4 regions of the Dickeya lacustris genome follow, and region 3 is predicted to be linked to each of the others. Evidence: predicted binding sites of a transcription regulator. Region 3 holds the regulator's gene; each other region holds the start of a gene.

The links. The regulator Fur, encoded in region 3, represses iron uptake genes when iron is present. The targets are predictions, from matches to a motif close to ATAATAATGAGAACNACTATCAA.
Region 1: O1Q98_RS14545 (siderophore-interacting protein) is a predicted target of Fur. The motif match lies at 1,224-1,246, and genes of this name have one in related genera.
Region 2: fes (enterochelin esterase) is a predicted target of Fur. The motif match lies at 1,744-1,766, and genes of this name have one in related genera.
Region 4: ftnA (non-heme ferritin) is a predicted target of Fur. The motif match lies at 1,741-1,763, and genes of this name have one in related genera.

The regions. Positions count from the first base shown of each region.
Region 1 is NZ_CP114280.1:3,203,242-3,206,456, forward strand. It holds gene tnaA (tryptophanase) at 1-853, opposite strand, end outside; gene O1Q98_RS14540 (hypothetical protein) at 922-1,161, shown strand; gene O1Q98_RS14545 (siderophore-interacting protein) at 1,364-2,266, shown strand; gene leuD (3-isopropylmalate dehydratase small subunit) at 2,633-3,215, opposite strand, start outside.
Region 2 is NZ_CP114280.1:1,185,458-1,188,672, forward strand. It holds gene O1Q98_RS05335 (TonB-dependent siderophore receptor) at 1-1,551, opposite strand, end outside; gene fes (enterochelin esterase) at 1,843-3,204, shown strand; gene O1Q98_RS05345 (MbtH family protein) at 3,201-3,215, shown strand, end outside.
Region 3 is NZ_CP114280.1:3,951,529-3,954,743, reverse strand. It holds gene fldA (flavodoxin FldA) at 313-840, shown strand; gene fur (ferric iron uptake transcriptional regulator) at 1,289-1,735, shown strand; gene glnS (glutamine--tRNA ligase) at 1,822-3,215, opposite strand, start outside.
Region 4 is NZ_CP114280.1:497,176-500,390, forward strand. It holds gene O1Q98_RS02245 (DNA/RNA non-specific endonuclease) at 1-326, opposite strand, end outside; gene O1Q98_RS02250 (DUF7940 domain-containing protein) at 332-712, opposite strand; gene ftnA (non-heme ferritin) at 1,058-1,567, opposite strand; gene copD (copper homeostasis membrane protein CopD) at 1,810-2,691, opposite strand; gene copC (copper homeostasis periplasmic binding protein CopC) at 2,692-3,054, opposite strand.

The sequences.
Region 1 (3,215 bases), 750 kb from region 3:
TGAACAGCTCTTCGTCGCTGCGAAAACAGCACAGGCCGCCAATGTTCACCATCGGATCTTTCTTCGCTGACATGGTCAGCATATCGCCATATTGATACATCTCATGGACGATCGCTTTGATGGAGCGGTTTTCATAACCGGCTTCACGCTGTTTGATGAACCAGGCATTTTCACAAAACCGGGCAGAGTCAATCACCACCGGAATGCCGTGCTGCTGCGCGATGCGATACACCTCACGCATGTTACCCATTGAAATCGGCTGGCCGCCGGAGCTGTTACAGGTGACGGTGGTGATGATAGCCACCACGTTGTCTGCGCCATGCTGCTCAATCGTCGTCTGTAACAGGTCGAGGTCGAAGTCGCCTTTCCAGTCGTAATAGGTGGTGGTGTCAAAGGCTTTCGGCGTGACGACGTTAATGGCGCGCGCGCCGTTGAGCTCAACGTGGGCGGCGGTGGTATCAAAATGGAAATTGGAAATAAACACCGGCTTTTTGCCGCCGCCAGCGCGCTGCTTTTTGGCTATCAGGCAGGGGAACAGAATCTGCTCGGCACCGCGCCCCTGATGGGTGGGAATGGTGAACGGGTAGCCCAGCAAGGTTTGCACTTTTTCACACAAATGGTAGTAGTTGCGCGAACCGGCATAGGCTTCATCGCCCATCATCAACCCGGCCCACTGGCGGTCGCTCATGGCACCGGTGCCGGAGTCGGTCAGCAGGTCGATATACACATCCTCGCTACGCAGCAAAAACGGGTTATAGCCTGCTTCCTGCAAGGCTTTCTCCCGCTCGGCGCGGTTGGTCATACGGATGTTTTCTACCATTTTGATACGAAAAGGTTCAGGAATACGTTTCATGCAATCTCTCCTCTCGCCCGCAGGGGCGCAACGGCACCACGTTTCGGATGTGGCGTCAGTTGAATGTTATGTCAATACAAGAAAATCAGGCGGTTATGCGCCAGATGGACAAAACAACGGAAGGTCAGCGCGCGGCTGACTCAGGCATGAAGCGAGCGGGGAAAATCATTGGTCAGACGATGGTCGATATTGAACCAGGGGCGGCAATCGCCACAGAGATTCTGTCGATAACACCGGATGATGCGTGTCATGAGCCCTCCTTATCTCGTGAGTATTGGACGTCAAGCATAGGCGAAAAGCGGCGGTAAAAACCGTGATCTCACGGGCAATCCGGCACAGGCCAGCGCCGTGCGATAGGTCGATAAATTTATCAATAATGCTTCTCATTACCATTAATTGCTGGTAAAACGGTGCCAGGTAGCGGGCCTGCTGTGTTCAGGCCAGAGTCGGTGTAACACGTCGTTGTAACAGTCGTTGTAACAGTCGTTGTAACAAAAGGTGAGCAGCGTTATGGCTGGGGTAAAGGAATATAGAGTCTTTGATGTCACATTGGCGCACAAGGTCTTGCTGACGCCGTCTCTGATAGCCTGTGTGTTACAGGGCGAGGCGATAAAAGGAATGAAACTCTGTGCGCCGGATCAGCGCATCAAAGTGCTGTTGCCTGCGGAAGATGGCACGCCGTCAAGCCTGCCGCCGACAGGCGAGTGGTACAAGCTGGCGCAGGCGCTGCCCAAGGCACAGCGACCGATTGCGCGCACCTATACGCTGCGTGCGCTGGATACCGAGCGCGGCGAGATGACGGTAGAGTTTGTCGCGCACGGCACCGAAGGCCCGGCTTCCACGTGGGCGCTTGGTGCCGAGCCCGGCGCACGTTTGCAGGTGGTCGCGCCGCGTGGGGATTATGCCGGTGATAACGGCGGCTATGAGTGGGTGCAGTCCGCGCACACCCGGCAGGTGTTATTGATGGGCGATGAAACCGCGCTACCGGCCATCAAGAGTATTCTTGAGCAACTGGCGCAGCAGGATAACCCGCCGCAAGTGCAGGCGTTCATCGAAGTACCGTTACAGGCGGATTGCACCGATGACTATCGCACGTTGCCGTTTGCCGAGGTGGTGTGGCTGCCGCGCGAAGGCACGGGCGCAACTTATGGCGAGCGTTTGCTGGAAGCGGCGCGGCATTGGTCATGCCCGGTAGCGCAAGCCGTATCACACCCGGTAACGGTTGAGGATATCGCTGAGGGGGAAAAAGTCTGGCAACCGGCCAGCACCCAGCAAGGTCAATTCTTTGGCTGGGTTGCAGCGGAATCCTCTGCGGTGAAAGCATTGCGTCGCTATCTGCTGGCAGAAAAAGGGGTCGCACAGGATGCCATCACCTTCATGGCCTACTGGAGCCGTGGCCCGCGTTCACATTGAGTTTGTTGGCAAACAGCCGTGTTTTGTTGCTTGAGGAGCTTATGCAAGACCGGTGGGCGGTTTCGTGCGCGATAACGTCGATTCTCCCTTTGCAGCACCGTCGCACGCACGACAAGGAGAGGCTCAAACGCCGCCTCTCCTTGACCACTGGCTGGAGGCTAAACTGCGCCGCTAACGCGGTACCTTCGGCGTTCGCCTTCGCTGTTCGGGCCGCCCGTGACGCGTTCCATACGCGGCACGGGCTTTCGCCGCATCCATGCGGCTCACCCGGCGAAGTCGTCCACCTCAGCACAGTTTGGATGCCTGAAATCGCTTTGCCTGCGCTTAAGTCGTTTTGTCTGTAAGCCAAAAGCCCACAGAGCCAAACTAACGCAGAAACGCCGGTTGCTGTTCTTCGTAACGGGCGATGGCGGCATCGTGTTGCAGCGTCAGGCCGATGCTGTCCAGACCGTTTATCATGCAGTGGCGGCGGAAGCTGTCTATTTCAAACGCATAGGTCTTCTCGCCCGCGTTCACCTGCTGTGCCTCCAGGTCCACCGTGAAGGTAATACCGTCATGGCTGGCGACCAGTTTGAACAAGTCATCGATATCCGACTCGCTCAGTTTGACCGGCAACAGCTGGTTGTTAAACGCGTTACCGTAGAAAATATCGGCAAAGCTCGGGGCGATAACGACTTTAAAACCGTAGTCGGTCAATGCCCACGGCGCGTGCTCGCGCGAAGAACCACAGCCGAAGTTTTCGCGCGCCAGCAGAATACTGGCTCCTTTGTAGCGCGGCAGGTTCAGCACGAACTCCGGGTTAGGCTGCTGCCCGGCATCGTCAAGAAAACGCCAGTCGTGAAACAGGTGTTGACCAAAACCGGTGCGCGTCACCTTTTGCAGGAACTGCTTGGGGATAATCGCATCGGTATCGACGTTGGCGGCATCAAGCGGCACGACCAGACCTGTG
Region 2 (3,215 bases), 1.6 Mb from region 3:
CGTGCTGTAGCTGACATAAGGGGAAATTCCATTGTCGAACGCATATAACAAACCGGCGCGACCGGTAAATTTACCGTCGTCACGTTCAGTGATGGCTTTTTCGGTATAGTCATTCGTGCTACTGCGGCTCCAGTCATGACGGCCGGATAGCAGTAAATTCCAGCGCTCCCATTCGAGCTGATCCTGAATATAGACCCCGAACTGATTGAGCTTCTTACGCTCATCAGTAGACAGTGTTGTCAACATACTGTCGTTGACGGAGAGATTGTAATTTGGCTTTGCCCAATCAAACGGGTAGTCACTGCTGCGGTCAAGCCATAATTTCCTGTTGAGCGTCATCCATTTGTAGTCCATGCCGCTTAATACGGTATGGTTAACCGAACCGGTAGAAAACGCAGCTTTCAACTGGTTATCGATAGCGAATTCGCCAATATCATTCTCTTCTTTCTGTGGTCTGCGCGAAATGGTGGTGTTGGTTGTATTGCCACCAGTGGTGTAGACCAGATATTTATATTTCTCCCGCAACTGCGAATAGCGAACATTTTGCTGGAAAGAGAAAACATCATTGAAAGAGTGATCAAGGCTATAGCCGATAGATCCTTGTTCCCGTTTTGATTGATTGTAACTGGGATCGCTAACGTTCAAATCATAAGGAATATAGCCCGCCTTCGTTTCCCACACTGTCCCGTAGGCTGGTAAGAAGTTGCGGAACCCCGCTTTGGGGTCATTTTGGTAGCTGGTCAACAGCGTAAAACTGGTATCGCTGTTAGGCAGCCAGGTCAGCGCTGGGGCGATGGCCACACGCTGCTGCTTGTAATCATTGACAAATTCATTACGGGTGCTGCCAATACCGTTCAGGCGGTACAGCAGGGTTTTGTCATCGTTGAGTGCGCCACCAAAATCAAATGCGGCTTCGCCCAGATGCTGGTTGCCTGTGCTGAACTGGACTTTGTGGATGTCTTCCGCCGTGGGGCGTTTGCTGGTCATGCTGATAAGCCCGCCGGGGTTGACCTGCCCGTACAGGACGGAGGCCGGGCCATGTACCAGTTCAACGCGCTCAAGCAGCCACGGGTCGATTTTCCCCATCGCCGAACCTTGCCCACTTAGTCCATAGCTCAACCCATCAAGAAATTTGGGTGCATAGCGAAAGCCGCGTGAGATCACCTCATCGTTTCGGTTGGATGAACCGCGATAATTCGTGACGACCCCGCTGGAGTAATTAAGGGCATCGGAAACGGAAGAAACCGCCTGGGCATCCATCTGGTCACGCGTCACAACGGTTATCGATTGCGGTGTTTTGATGAGAGGCGCGCTGGTTTTCGTACCGGATGCGCTCTCTTTCGCCACCATGCCTTTCATTGGCGCAGTTGTGCTTTCGCCTGAGCGTGCTTCCACCACCATGGTCTCACTGCTGGCGCTGTTTTCCGCTGCATTGGCAGACGTTGCCAGCAACAATGTGGATAATGTGGATGCAAAAACAACCGGCATACGGTTTCTGTTTTTTTGCCAAGACGTTAGTTTTATTAATTGTTTCTTCCTGGTGCGTAGCATCAGCGAACCCCTCCTGTAGAAAACATCATTTTTTATGCGTTACCAATCCCCTCGTTGTCGGCCGGGCTCTTCATCCTGGGTTTTGAAGTTGTTTAATTTAAAATCAATGTGTTGATGATTATCAAAACTGATTTTTGTCGGAGCTCACTCCGATATGCTCTGGCTGACATCGAGGACTGCATCTTATTGCAAATGTAAATAGTTCTCAATATGATTTGTATAAACGTGAGTTTTTGTCATTGTTTAAAGTAATGCATAAATTTTGTTAAACAAATGTAAGGATGTAACAGGATGAGCCAGAGCATGGGGGCATCAGCTGTACTGCCGGTAGGTTTTACTGCGGCACTGCTGTCATCCCGCGAGGTTGGGAGTGAAGCATGGTGGCGGCAACTCGCTGTCTTTGGCACGCCGCTGGTGGAAGCGTTGGATGCATCCCGGGTCACGGCCACCTTTTTCTGGCGCGATCCGCAAGGGGATGAGCGGCACTCCCAGACCGTGCGGGTGTATGCCGATGTCAATGGCGTTACCGATCACCACAGTATTGACCCGCAGAGCCTGACGCGTCTGGCCGCCACAGATGTGTGGTACTGGTCGGTGGTGCTTGAGCATGACTGGCGAGGTAGCTATTCGCTGATTCCGGTGTCGGCAGCGCAGTGCCCACCGCGATTCAGTGCCGATGCCCAACAGCGTGAGCAGCAGCAACGGGCATGGTGGCGTGCCGTGTCTGAGGCGGCGATAGCTGACCCGCTGAACCGCTATCAACCGTGGGGAGCGCAGCTTTCACTGGCGCAGATGCCCAACGCCTTGCCGCAACCGGCCTGGCAGGCGGTGGATAACGCACAGTCGCTCGCGCCGGATACCAGCCGGTTGACGACGTTTATCTGGCATAGCCAGCGGCTTGGCAACCAGCGCCGGGTCTGGCTCTATACCACCGGCAACAGCCAAGAGCCTGCGCAGCGTCCGCTGGCGATATTGCTCGACGGGCAGAAGTGGGCGGTGGAAAAACCGGTGTTTGCCGTGTTGGATGCGCAAACCGCCGCCGGTGTGCTGCCACCGGCGGTATGGCTGTTGATTGACGCCATCGACATGCCGACCCGCAGCCGCGAATTGCCCTGCTGCGCCGAGTTTTGGCTGGCGTTACAGCAGGAGTTATTAGTGCAAGCGGCGCAGATAACGCCATTTAGCGATGACCCTGACCGCACCGTGGTGGCTGGACAAAGCTATGGCGGATTGGCCGCGCTCTATGCCGGGCTGAACTGGCCTGAGCGGTTTGGGCGAATTCTCACGCAATCCGGCTCATTTTGGTGGCCGGAGGTGCGCTTTATCACCGATTTTGCCAAGCGTAACACACTGACGCCGGGGCAATTAATCCATCAGGTTCGCCAGGGCGGGCGTACTGCCAGGCCGCTGGTTATCTTTCAGGAAGCGGGGCGACGTGAAGCGGATATCGCGTTTGTTAACCAACAGATGCGCCATGCATTGTCTGCCGCCGGGCATCGCCTTTACTGGCGAGAGTACGCCGGTGGGCATGACACGCTGTGCTGGCGCGGCGGGCTGATCGACGGCCTGTGCTGGCTGCTAAACGACGGCGCATCCACCCTCCCGGCTTTCCTGCCACACGACCTAACCCCCATGAATCAGGAGCAAGCATGAGTCAGGAACAA
Region 3 (3,215 bases):
CATAGAAGCACTATGTTCTGTAATCGTCAAAAACAAAGGAACATTTAGATCGTGATATCCGTTTAAAAGCTAATATAAATTATATATTTTTTTAATTATCCACATTTTCAGTTATATAGTTCAACCATGGTATTTTAAAAAAATTAAAAAAACATTAAGGCGAAGGTTAAAAAACAGGCAAATCGCTGACTTCCGCCATTTGCTTCTGTGGTTACAGATACACGTTTATCCATCAGAGTGTGTCTGCTATGATTAGCGCATAGCGGGTAACGCAGAAACCATACCCTTAAGAATCAAGAGGTTATTATATCTATGGCTCTCATAGGCATTTTTTTTGGCAGTGACACAGGCAATACTGAAAATATTGCCAAAACTCTCCAGCAGCATCTGGGCAGCGACGTTGCCGAGCTACACGATATTGCCAAAAGCAGCAAGGAAGACCTTGAACGTTTTGACATCCTGCTGCTGGGCATTCCAACCTGGTATTACGGTGAAGCACAGTGTGATTGGGATGACTTTTTCCCAACGCTTGAAGAGATTGATTTTGAAGGTAAATTGGTCGCACTTTTCGGGTGTGGCGACCAGGAAGATTATGCAGAATACTTCTGCGATGCCATGGGGACAATCCGTGACATCATCGAACCGCGCGGCGCGACGATTGTCGGTCACTGGCCAACGCAGGGCTATTACTTTGAAGCGTCGAAAGGTCTGGCCGATGACAACCATTTTATCGGTCTGGCGATTGACGAAGACCGTCAGCCGGAATTGACTGGCGAGCGTGTTAGCACGTGGGTCAAACAAATCAGCGAAGAACTGAACCTGAAAGCATTGCTGGCCTAAGCCAGAACGGGGCTCTGCGCGACTGTCACCCAGAGCCCCGCTGTTTACCCGCATACAAATTATTCGCATGCAGAGGTTGGTGGGGCACAACTCGCTGAATCATCGGGTTTGTTATTATCGGCATTGGTAAAAAAGGCAAATGCCAAAATAGCGATAGATAAAAACTATCGCAATCAGTTGTACAATTTTTTAACTTTTTTCCCCGGCAAGGTACACTATCCACATGTTTGGCCGTATCGCACCTTGCACTTCTCTTGCCATACAACCTGCGTTTTGCCACAAAGAACACAAAAAACAGCGAGTTGGTGAGTATTATATTGTAAAAGTTCGGTGGTTTTCATTTTAACGCCACAGTTCTATAATTGATGCGCTGTGACCTTTTTTAAGCCAACCGACGACATCAGGCTTATAGCCTCCCAGATAAAGCACGTAACAGGACTAAATCCGCATGACTGACAACAACACCGCATTAAAAAAGGCTGGCCTGAAAGTAACGCTTCCGAGACTGAAAATTCTGGAAGTGCTTCAGGACCCTCAATGCCACCACGTCAGTGCGGAAGATTTATACAAGAAACTGATTGATATGGGCGAGGAAATCGGCCTTGCCACTGTTTATCGCGTACTGAATCAGTTTGATGATGCAGGTATTGTTACCCGCCACAACTTTGAAGGCGGCAAATCCGTTTTCGAGCTGACTCAGCAGCACCACCATGATCACCTGATTTGTCTGGATTGTGGCCGAGTCATTGAGTTTAGTGATGAGTCAATTGAAGCTCGTCAGCGTGAGATTTCCGAAAAATATGGCATCAAACTGACCAACCACAGTTTGTATCTTTACGGCCATTGCAGCAACGGCGATTGCCGTGAAGATGAAAGCGCACACGACGGGCGTTAATCACACAAACGGTACGCCGAATTACTGCACAAAAAAATAAAACCGCCTCGGCGGTTTTATTTTTAGTTCGCATCGCGGGCAACGTTTTAACCGGCCCAACTATCACGCAGACCTACCGTGCGATTGAACACCAGATTATCCGCGCTTGAATAGAGACGATCGGCGCAGAAATACCCTTCGCGTTCAAATTGATAAGCCTTCTCAACCGGGGCCTCACGCAAGCTTGCCTCAACAACCCCCTCAACCACTTTCAACGAATCCGGGTTGATAGTGGAGAGAAAATCGTCCGCAGCGCCTGGGTTAGCTACGCTGAACAAGCGATCGTACAAACGGAACTGAGCCGGTACAGCATGCGACGCCGACACCCAGTGAATAACGCCTTTTACTTTGCGCCCATCTGCCGGATCTTTACTCAGCGTTTGCGAATCATAGCTGCAATAGATAGCCGTGATTACGCCTTGCTCATCTTTCTCAATGCGTTCGGCCTTAATGACATACGCATTGCGCAGACGCACTTCTTTACCAAGCACCAGACGTTTGTATTGCTTATTGGCTTCTTCACGGAAATCAGCGCGATCGATATACACTTCGCGGCTAAACGCTACCTGGCGCGTCCCCATCTCTGGGTTGTTGGGATGATTTGGCATCGCAAGCCACTCTTCATGCCCTTCAGGTAAGTTCTCAATCACCACCTTGACGGGGTCGAGCACTGCCATGGCACGTGGGGCGCTCTCATTCAAATCGTCGCGAATGCAAGACTCCAGAGCGGCCATTTCCACGGTGTTGTCCTGCTTGGTCACACCGATACGGCGGCAAAACTCACGGATAGACGCAGCGGTATAGCCACGACGACGCAAGCCGGAAATCGTCGGCATACGCGGGTCATCCCACCCTTCGACGACTTTCTCGCTCACCAACAGATTCAGTTTACGCTTAGACATCACCGCGTATTCCAGATTCAGGCGAGAAAACTCATACTGACGAGGATGCGCCGGAATCGTGATGTTATCCAGCACCCAATCATACAGGCGGCGGTTATCCTGAAATTCCAGTGTACACAATGAATGCGTAATCCCTTCCAGCGCATCGGAAATGCAGTGGGTAAAGTCATACATTGGGTAGATGCACCATTTGTTGCCGGTCTGGTGATGCTCGGCAAACTTGATGCGGTATAACACCGGGTCACGCATCACGATAAACGGTGAGGCCATATCGATTTTGGCGCGCAGGCAAGCAGTGCCTTCGGCAAAATCACCGGCGCGCATTTTTTCAAACAACGCCAGGTTCTCTTGCACACCGCGATCGCGATATGGACTATTTTTCCCGGCGGTCGTCAGCGTACCGCGATATTCACGAATCTGCTCAGGCGTCAATTCATCGACATAGGCCAGGCCTTTATTAATCAGCTCAACCGCATAAAGGTACAACTGGTCGAAATAATTAGATGAATAGCGGACTTCGCCACTCCATGAAAACCCCA
Region 4 (3,215 bases), 910 kb from region 3:
ATGTGTCCCTGATCATACCCCGAGTGTTGATAATCATCTGGCGTCGAGCGAACATCTATCGGCAGTGTTGATTCAACATGAAAGGTGTCTCGCCGCCTCAGTTGCTCTGCCGCACGGACTTTCTCCACCGTAAGGCGTTCAGCTGAAATTAATGGTGCTTTATATCGATGGCTGTAAAGCACCGCAAATTCAGCGAAACAGAGTGCCTCGTCATACTCAATGTCCGGTTGTTCATCATAAATAAACTTTCCAGGGCAAGATGAAGGAGCAGCACTGGCAACAGAACCCCACGCCAATATTATCAGTAACAGAAGGGCTCGCATCATCGCTATCAACCCTTATCTGTCATATCTTGATTTTGCGTTGCGGCCACACGATGAGGTGCCGAGGATAATGACAATTTTTGCTGGCGAATAAACTGGCTGATAACACCCAGCACCAATAAATACACACTGGCTTGACTCAATACATTTGGCGGCAGCATGGCCTTAATCTCTGCTGGCAGAGAAGACCAAAGCTGTAATACCTGATCCGGTAATGCTAATGCAATGGCGCCAAGCGAGGCGGCTGTATTACACAACCAAAAAGACCAGGTTTTAAAAATCAACCGCGCATGCGCAACAAATTCCAGTGAGGTATAACGCTGGCAAAGTAAGACGACCAACACACTTACCAACGCAAAAACAATGACACACAATAATTCCACCATCATGATGACTCCGAATAAATTGATAACACACCAAGGCAGAACAGCCGCGTTCTGCATTTTTGAATGCATTATTATCCGGTGTTATCACACATCAGCCTGCATATACCGAGTGCGTCTATGGCTGGCAGAACAATTAATACGGATTTAATCAAGACAATAATAATTACGTCACTGAGAAAACAGAGCCAGTGCGAATTATTATCAATACAGACATGAGTTTATTATTAGAAATAGAATAAAATTTATTGAGGTGATTCCATCGCGGGGAAGGTAACGATATTAACTGTGGCAGGAAAATATATGCGGCATTAGAAATGCGGCGGAAATATATCCGCCGCCAGCCTATTATCAGGCAGATGGCGCGACAGCTGACGCCATTTTTTTCAAATCCTGATCAATGAAGAACAACCCACCCTCTTGAGCATTGACCATACCCAATTTATCCAGAATCGATTTAAAGAGCTTCTCTTCTTCATGTTGTTCAGCCACATACCATTGCAGGAAATTAAACGTTGAATAGTCTTGCAATGTTATCGCTGCGTGAGCCAGTTCATTAATTTTCGATGTAATAAGCTGCTCATGCTCATAAGTCAGTTTGAAAACATCTTGCAGTGAGGCAAAATCAACCGGCGGAGCGGCTATCGCACCCAATACAGGCAAGCTGCCAGTATCATCAAGGTAATCAAATAGGCGCTGCATGTGTTCCATCTCTTCACGCGAATGCGACTTTAGAAATGCCGATGCCCCTTCAAAGCCTTTGTCACCACACCACGCGCTCATTTGCAGGTATAAATTAGCAGAATAAAACTCCAGATTAAGTTGCTCATTCAGCTTTTGAATCATTTCTTTTTTTAACATGGCGGTTCCCTATTTCTTACTGGCGGGTGAATGATGGACAGCATTATGCCTTTAACACCCAAAAATCGAAACAAAAAATTAACCAAAACAAGCAAAACATCACAGATACTCAAAGCATTATCATTTATTTTTGATAATGCTTTTCATTAAAAGTCTAAAAACCATAAGTGCATTTGATAATTATTTTCATTGTTAATTTTACTGTAGAGGAATTAGGAGAACAGCCGTTATTAAATGAAAACTTAAATTGGGGATAAGGTTGCAAAAAGGCTCACCAGTGCAATCACCCCTACCGCTAGCAGCCATTCGCTATATGTCACGTACAAAAAATAGCGGGTAGAATGCGCTGGCGCTTCACGAAAACGCGGCACGACCCAATAGCGATTGAACAACGCTAGCAGCACCATTATCACCACTAACAACACCTTCACCCCCAACAAGCCGCCATAAACAAGAGAGGCAGAAATAGGCCACCCAAGAATTAACAAGGTATTGATAACCCCCGTCACCACAACCAAGGCAACGGCAAGATGCCCATAATAAGAAAAACGCATCAGCGTTGTTATCGCCAAAGCACGGCACGCCGGGTTATGTGTATCACGCACAACCACCGCCAAAGGCGCTAATCCACCAAACCAGAAAGCCGCCGCCAATATATGCAATGCCTGATTGATACCATGAAAAAATGCGGGCCAGCCTTCTTGCATCGCGGCATGGCCCAGCCATGACGTTGCCAGCAGTTGCAGGACACAACACAACAATAACCAACGCGCATGACTGGCCCTTGGCCGGAACGCACCATAACAGGCCACCAACGCCAATAATGGCTGCCAGCGCCAAACCCGGCCAAATTCCGTACCAAGCATTGCGCGCCATGTCGCAATATCGGCAATATTCGCCTCGTCGCCACTCATCAGGCCAACTTGTAAGCACAAGATGCCCAGCGCGCTGGAAACAGCAATCAGACAACACACCCCGGTCACTATTCGCAACCGGCCAACCAGCCTTGCGCGGTAACTCAGCGGGGCCAGCCCACCCGCCAGACACCCCACACCAGCCAGTAACATCACACTGGTGAAATAAAGCCCTCGCAATAGAACATACCCAAACGCCAACGCTGCCATTTATTTGACAGAAAACCGGTAACTTCCCGACGTTTTATGTCCATCAACAGAGAGCACGTGCCAATTCACCTGATAACTGCCGCTCACAAGCGTTTTATCCAGCGGTATCCGCAAGATATTTTTGTGTTCGTTATCCAGCACGGCATGACCGGTCTGAATCGACTGGCCATTAAGTGCCAGGGTGACGCCACTAAACGCAGGCTCAATATTTTCGGAAAACGTTAATGACAACGCGCTAAGGGGAGCCTCCACCGCCGCATCTGCTGCCGGGGTCTGGCTTTTCAGATGCGCATGCGCTAACGCCATCTGTGAACAAATCACCCCGGCAAGTAAAACCAGTCCGTTCAATCCAATGCGTGTCATAAATCGCCTGATGCCCAACATATATCGATCCTCAATTGGCTAACCGTTAGCTGGCGACGAGGATACGAGCCTTCTCTGCCGATGTCGAGGTAAGATAGGGTGACAGCATTTGCCATTTGCGCACTTCTGTTTTAATTTTGTCGCGCAATAAACAGGAGACC